Regions from separate parts of the Streptomyces sp. ITFR-16 genome, predicted to be linked through region 3. Evidence: riboswitches for the same ligand, from Rfam matches in the RefSeq annotation. Region 3 holds a riboswitch; each other region holds the start of a gene.

Region 1 (2,254 bases), 3.9 Mb from region 3:
TCCAGCTCCTGGGCGGGGCGTACGTGCTCTACCTGGGCATCAGTGCCCTCCTCGCGGCCCGGCGCCGCTCCGGACGGGCACCGGCCGAGGAGGCCGGGGACGGCGGGCAGGCCGCGCCGGGAACCCGGCGCGCGCTGCGGCAGGGCTTCCTCACCAACGCGCTGAACCCCAAGGCGCCCGTGCTCTTCCTCAGCCTCCTTCCGCAGTTCGTCCCGGCAGGGGCCGCCCCGCTGCCCAGGACGCTGCTGCTGGCCGCGATCGTCGTGGTGCTGGCGCTCATCTGGTTCCCGGCCGTGGCGCTCCTGGTGGACCGCCTGGGCCGGTGGCTGCGCCGGCCGCGGACTGCCCGGGCGATCGAGGGCGGCAGCGGCGCGGCACTCACCGCGCTGGGACTGGTGCTGGTGACCGGCCCCCTGGTGCACTGACGCGGGGCGTCAGGACACCCGGCCGTAGTAGACGCTCTTCGTCCAGATCTTCTCCAGGCGGACCACGGCGCCGGTCTTCGGCGAGTGCCAGATCTTCCCGCTGCCGGCGTAGATCCCCACGTGGTAGACGCTCCTGCCCGAGTGGAAGAAGACCAGGTCGCCGCGCTGCCGCTTGGAGGCGGAGATGTGGCGGGTCTTGTTGTACTGCTGCTGGGCCGTGCGCGGGAGCGTCTTGCCCGCCTTCTTGAACGAGTAGAGCGTGAGGCCCGAACAGTCGAAGCGGCTGGGGCCGGTGGCACCCCACCGGTAGGGCGCACCCTTCTTCGACGCGGCGATGTTGAGGGCCTTCATCGAATGGGTGGCCGCCTGGGCGTCGGTGACCGCACCGGGGACGAACAACGTGCCGCCGACGGCGGCGAGAGTCATGACCGAGGCCGTGGTGGCCCGGGCGAGCAGAGACGGGACATGAACCTGCGCAGACATGCGCAACCCTTCGTCAGCCGCCTGTGAAGGATGACCTGTCGGGTTCGGGCTGGCGAAGTTGCCCGGCCGCTGCAGCGGCTTCACCCCGAGGGTCGACCGCGGTCACGGTCGGCCCGTAGTGCTCGGGTCCTCCACTCCTGCCGATCCACTCCTGTCGACCAGGCATCCGGACGGCGGCAGGACTCGGCGTCCGCCCGGACCGCCCCGCCGCGGTGGCGGGGGCTTGTCGTCCCAGGGATCTTGACTCACCGAGTGCCGGATTTCCGAGGTGAAACGACCATATGTGAGGCTCGTCACGACTGACCTGTTCGGGTGGACAGGTGTCCTTTCGGGGAACTGGCGGCGCGCACCGCCCCGGGCCGTACCAGCGACGTAACGGGAGATTTCGCCCATCGTTCATTCCGGAAGCGCAAGTTGAGTTGTCCCTCGCGCGAGGGAATGCCTACGCCGAACGAGCGAGAAAAATCGATACCCGCGCCGGGCGTGTCGGTACGCGGAAGTCGATCAACTCGGTGGGTCGGGCGGCACGGTGATCCGCGCCGCCCGCCGCTCGCCGTCCAGTGCGCGCAGGGCCCGGGTCAACGTCGCGGTGTGGATGCGTGATTCGCCCCGCCGGTGCATCAGGGCGAGCGCGTCCCGCAGTGCGACCGCGTGCGAGGCCAGGGCCTGGGCGGCGCGCAGGGCGCCGTAGGTGTCGTCGCCGCGCGCCGGATTGATCCTGCCGAGCTGGTCGACGACTTGCAGATAGCGGTCGATGAACTCGGCCTCGGCCCGGGTCAGGGCGGGCAGCGGTGTGAACTCCGGCGGCTGCATGCCGGGTTCACCGCCCGGCCGGCGGTGGCGAGGGGACGCGGTCGCGCACGATGTGGTCGACCAGCCCGTATGCGAGGGCGCCTTCGGCGTCCAGGACGAGGTCGCGTTCGGTGTCCGCGGTGACCTGTCCGGCGGAGCGTCCCGTGTGCCGGGCGAGGATGCCGGTCAGCGTCTCGCGCATCCGGGCCAGCTCCCGCGCCTCGATCTCCAGATCGGACGGCTGTCCCTGGACGGGCTCCCGCAGTTCGGGCTGCTGTACCACCACCCGGGCCCCGGGCAGGGCGTGCCGCCGCCCGGGGGCGCCCGCCGCGAGCAGCACGGCCGCGTCGCCGCCGGCCTGGCCGAGACAGAAGGTCTCCACCTCGCAGGAGAGGAAGGACATCGTGTCGTAGACGGCGGTCATGGCGCCGAACGAGCCGCCCGGCGAGTTGATGTACAGCGAGACGGGCCGGTCGGGCGCGTCGTGCTCCAGGTACATGAACTGCGCGATCAGATCGTTGGCCGCGGTGTCGTCGACGGGCGTGCCGAGGAAG
Region 2 (2,254 bases), 1.8 Mb from region 3:
AGACGGACACGCCGTCGCCCGAGGCCACGGACAAGGGTGACGCGAAGGGCAAGGGCAAGAGCGACGGGAAGACGCCGGACGCCTCGGCCTCCCCGTCCGCCACGCCCTCCACCGGCCCCTCCGGCTCGGCGGACCCGTCGGACGGGGCGCAGGAGAAGGGCGGCAGGCACCGGGGCGCTCCGGCGCCCGAGGAGACCCGGGGCGGCGGCAGCGGCCGGGACTCGGGGCGGCACGCCTCGCGCGGTGACGGCGGCGCCCGCGACACGGGTGCCCAGGCCGAGGACGGCACGTACACGGTGCGGCCGGGCGACAACCTCTGGGCGATTGCGGACGCACAGGACCTGCCCGGCGGCTGGCCGGCGCTCTACGAGGCCAACAAGGCGGAGGTCGGCTCCGACCCGGACCTCATCCTGCCTGGCCAGAGCCTCGACCTCGGCCTGAAGGCTGAATGAGCATCATCTGATCATCGGCTCGGAAGCAGTCGAAAGCGCCCCGAAAACTGGGGTAGTTCAGAGGCCTATGTCCCACTTTGGAAGGAGTGAGACATGGGTCTCTTTGCGTGAACTGGCGTGTCTTGTCCGGGAGGTCCCCCCGCATCCGTTCCGACCTGCGCAAACAGGCGTTCATAGGATGCAAGGAAGGGCTGTTTATCCGGTATGTCCTTCTTTGAATGTGGGGGTTGCGTGTGTTTACGGTCGGAACCGCTCGCACCGCGGGCCCCGTCGACCGTCACGCCGAATCCTGCCGTCGGTCGAAGGGAACAGACGCGTAAAGCGCCGTAGGCAGGAGCGGGGGACCCAGGTAGGCGCCGGGCCCGGTCGTCGTGAGACGCACCAGGACCGGCTAGGGGTGAAGTCGCACGCAAGGACGTGCGACCGGGCAACTCACTTGGCCCGAACCCGACAGCTCACCTCGTAGGCGTCGGTGAGGAGAAGTCTCGATGCTGCTCAACAGCAAGGGCAACAAGCACCGCCGCCCGTCCAAGGCCGTCCGTATCGCCACGCTCGCCGGTGTCACCGGTGCCGCCATCGCCGTCCCGCTCATGGGCGCGACCGGCGCCTCCGCCGCCTCGGTGTCCACGTGGGACGCCGTCGCCCAGTGCGAGTCCGGTGGCAACTGGTCCATCAACACCGGCAACGGCTACTACGGCGGCCTGCAGTTCTCGCAGTCCAGCTGGGCCGCCGCCGGCGGCACCCAGTACGCGGCCCGCGCCGACCTGGCCACCAAGGCCCAGCAGATCGCCACCGCCGAGAAGCTCCTCGACATGCAGGGCCCGGGCGCCTGGTCCTGCGCCGGCGCCGGCAACCTGAGCAACGACGGTGTCGACCCGGGCGTCGACACCGGCTCCGGTGCCGCCAAGACCGAGACCGCTCCGAAGCAGGAGTCCGCGCCGGCCCAGCAGGCCGCGCCGAAGAAGGCCGAGCGCACCGAGGCGCCCGCCACCAACCGCTCGGACCGCTCGGCCGCCCCGAAGAAGGCCGAGAAGAAGACCGTCACCACCCCCACCGGCGACAAGGTCGCCAAGGGTGACGGCGAGTACAAGGTCGTCGCGGGCGACTCGCTCAGCAAGATCGCCGCGGACCACAAGGTCAAGGGCGGCTGGGCGAAGCTCTTCAAGCTCAACAAGGACATCGTCGAGGACGCCGACCTGATCTACCCGGGCCAGCAGCTCCACCTGACGAAGTAGTGGCGACCTCTCCTCGCTGATCACCACGGCCGCCCCGGCCCGGTGCGCACCTTCCCCCCGTGCGCTCCGGGCCGGGGTCTGCCGGTTCCGGCGCCGCCTGCGCGGCCGGCGGGCGGTCACCGGGAGGCTTGATCGTTCAACTGTTGTCGTTACTGGTCAGTAAATTTCTGGCCGTCTGTCCCGCTATGCCTGCCCTTGGGTCCTTTTTCGTCCCAGGGGACGGGCGCCCGGCCGACGGAGCGGGCCGGGCCGGTTAGGCTCTTGTCGCAAGGCCAAAGTGACCCTGCACAACCAGCGTCATATCCCAGAAGGAGATGCCTCGTGCCGTCCATCGACGTCGTCGTAGCCCGGGAAATCCTCGACTCCCGGGGCAACCCCACGGTCGAGGTCGAGGTTGGCCTCGACGACGGCAGCACGGGTCGTGCTGCTGTCCCGTCCGGAGCCTCCACCGGTGCGTTCGAGGCCATTGAGCTTCGCGACGGTGACCCCAACCGCTACCAGGGCAAGGGCGTCGAGAAGGCCGTCCTCGCCGTGATCGAGCAGATCGGCCCGGAGCTCGTCGGGTAC
Region 3 (2,254 bases):
CAGGATCGTCTGGGTGGAGCGGTAGTTCTGCTCCAGCAGGATCGTCGTCGCGTTCGGGTAGTCCTCCTCGAACTGGAGGATGTTGCGGATGGTCGCGCCCCGGAAGGCGTAGATCGACTGGTCCGCGTCACCCACCACGCACAGCTCGGCGGGTGCGTCCTCGGGACCGGCCGGGCCGACCAGCTCCCGTACCAGCGTGTACTGGGCGTGGTTGGTGTCCTGGTACTCGTCGACCAGGACGTGCCGGAAGCGGCGGCGGTAGTGCTCGGCGACGTCGGGGAACGCCTGGAGCAGGTGCACCGTCGTCATGATGATGTCGTCGAAGTCCAGCGCGTTGGCCTCGCGCAGCCGGGCCTGGTACATCGCGTAGGCCTGGGCGAGGGTCTTCTCGAAGCCGTCGGCGGCCTGCCCGGCGAAGGTCTCCTCGTCGATGAGCTCGTTCTTGAGGTTGGAGACCTTGGCGGTGAACGACTTCGGCGGGTAGCGCTTCGGGTCGAGGTCGAGATCGCGGCAGACCAGGGCCATCAGCCGCTTGGAGTCGGCCGCGTCGTAGATCGAGAACGACGAGGTGAAGCCGAGCTTCTTCGACTCGCGGCGCAGGATCCGTACGCACGCGCTGTGGAACGTCATGACCCACATGGCGTTGGCGCGCGGGCCGACGAGCTGTTCGACGCGCTCCTTCATCTCGCCGGCGGCCTTGTTGGTGAAGGTGATCGCCAGGATCTGGCCGGGGTGCACCCCGCGCTCGGCCAGCAGATGGGCGATGCGGTGGGTCAGCACCCGAGTCTTGCCCGAGCCGGCCCCGGCCACGATGAGCAGCGGGGAGCCCGCGTGCACGACGGCGGCGCGCTGCTCGGTGTTCAGCCCGTCGAGCAGCGCGGCGGCGTCGATGACCGGGCGGTGCGCCCCGTCGCGGTAGTACGCGTCGCGGGGCGGCGGGGGCCCGTCGAACACGCCCGCGAAGAGGTCCTCCGGCACCGCTTCGGGTGCGGAGTCCTCGGGGGGCGGCGGGGGCCCTTCCTCCGTGTGCTGGAGGCCGGCCAGGAAACTGTCGTCAAAGAGGCTGCTCATCGCTGTCCGAGTCTAGGCGTGCGGACTGACACTCAGGGCCGGAGTGACGAAGCGCGCACCTCCGGGCGGGCACGCAGAGCAAGCACGGCACCGCGCGAAGTGGCCGGAGGCGGGCTCCACCTGCCCCGGAGCACCCCGATCCGGCTAGGTCACGAAAATGTATCGGGCATATCGCACATCAACCTTCACAGCGGCACCATGAGTTGGCTAGCGTGCTCGTCCGGGCGGCCCGTACCACCGAGGCGAACCACGCCGAGCGGGCGTCCACGCCGAATCCGCGCCTCCCCCAGGGGAGTCCGGAACCGGGGACCCACACGCATCACCGGGGTGAATCGGTCCGAATCCCCCACCCGGACCGTAGGGCAGCCTTCCGTTCCGCCCGAACCCGACAGCTAACCCGGTAGGCGGTCCACGGAAGGAGATGCCGGCCTTGGCGTCGCATCGCAAGCCGCGCACCCGGGTGCGCACCACCACCCCTGCCGTCGGGCTCACGACGGCCGCGCTGGCGTCGGTGACCCTGCTGTCCTCGCAGAGCGCGCTGGCCGCCCCGGCCCCGAAGCCCAGCATCGAGGACGTCCAGAAGAAGGTCGACGACCTCTACCGGCAGGCGGGCACCGCGACCCAGCAGTACAACCAGGCCAAGGAGGCGACGGACAAGCAGCGCTCCCGGGTGGACACGCTGCTGGACAACGTCGCCAAGCGCACCGAGAAGCTGAACGAGGCCCGCAGGACGCTCGGCACCTATGCGGCCGCCCAGTACCGCGACGGCGCCCTCGCGCCGACCGCCACCTTCTTCCTGGCCAACGACCCGCAGTCGTTCTTCGACCAGACCCATCTGATGAACCGGATGGCCGAGCGCCAGCAGCAGGCCGTCTCGGACTTCCGTACCCAGCAGGCGGAGGCGTCCAGGCAGCGGGCCGAGGCGGTGACGAGCCTGGAGACGCTCACCGAGTCGCAGGCCACGCTGCGCACCAGCAAGCAGAACGTCCAGAAGAAGCTGGCCTCCGCCCGCTCGCTGCTGTCCAGGCTGACCGCCGAGGAGAAGGCGCGGCTGGCCGAGCTGGAGCGCAAGAAGGAGGCCGAGGCCGAGCGCAAGGCCGCCGAGCTGGCGAAGAAGCAGGCCGCCGCGAAGGCGGAGGCCGCCCGCAAGGCCAAGGAGGCCGGTGGCGACAGCGGCTCCGGG

What was found. A riboswitch is a leader RNA that binds a small molecule or an ion and turns the genes downstream of it on or off. The one in region 3 is predicted to bind cyclic di-AMP.
Region 1: it holds a riboswitch for cyclic di-AMP, as region 3 does, so the genes downstream of both, RLT58_RS31170 (C40 family peptidase) here and RLT58_RS13825 (C40 family peptidase) in region 3, are expected to answer to the same signal.
Region 2: it holds a riboswitch for cyclic di-AMP, as region 3 does, so the genes downstream of both, RLT58_RS21835 (transglycosylase family protein) here and RLT58_RS13825 (C40 family peptidase) in region 3, are expected to answer to the same signal.

What each region holds. Positions count from the first base shown of each region.
Region 1 covers NZ_CP134609.1:6,996,270-6,998,523, forward strand. Annotated here, with positions in the region: gene RLT58_RS31165 (LysE family translocator) at 1-425, shown strand, start outside; gene RLT58_RS31170 (C40 family peptidase) at 435-908, opposite strand; cyclic di-AMP (ydaO/yuaA leader) riboswitch at 912-1,107, opposite strand; gene RLT58_RS31175 (hypothetical protein) at 1,413-1,721, opposite strand; gene RLT58_RS31180 (ATP-dependent Clp protease proteolytic subunit) at 1,729-2,254, opposite strand, start outside.
Region 2 covers NZ_CP134609.1:4,917,887-4,920,140, forward strand. Annotated here, with positions in the region: gene RLT58_RS21830 (transglycosylase family protein) at 1-452, shown strand, start outside; cyclic di-AMP (ydaO/yuaA leader) riboswitch at 765-936, shown strand; gene RLT58_RS21835 (transglycosylase family protein) at 941-1,687, shown strand; gene eno (phosphopyruvate hydratase) at 2,009-2,254, shown strand, end outside.
Region 3 covers NZ_CP134609.1:3,141,481-3,143,734, forward strand. Annotated here, with positions in the region: gene pcrA (DNA helicase PcrA) at 1-1,071, opposite strand, end outside; cyclic di-AMP (ydaO/yuaA leader) riboswitch at 1,329-1,494, shown strand; gene RLT58_RS13825 (C40 family peptidase) at 1,493-2,254, shown strand, end outside.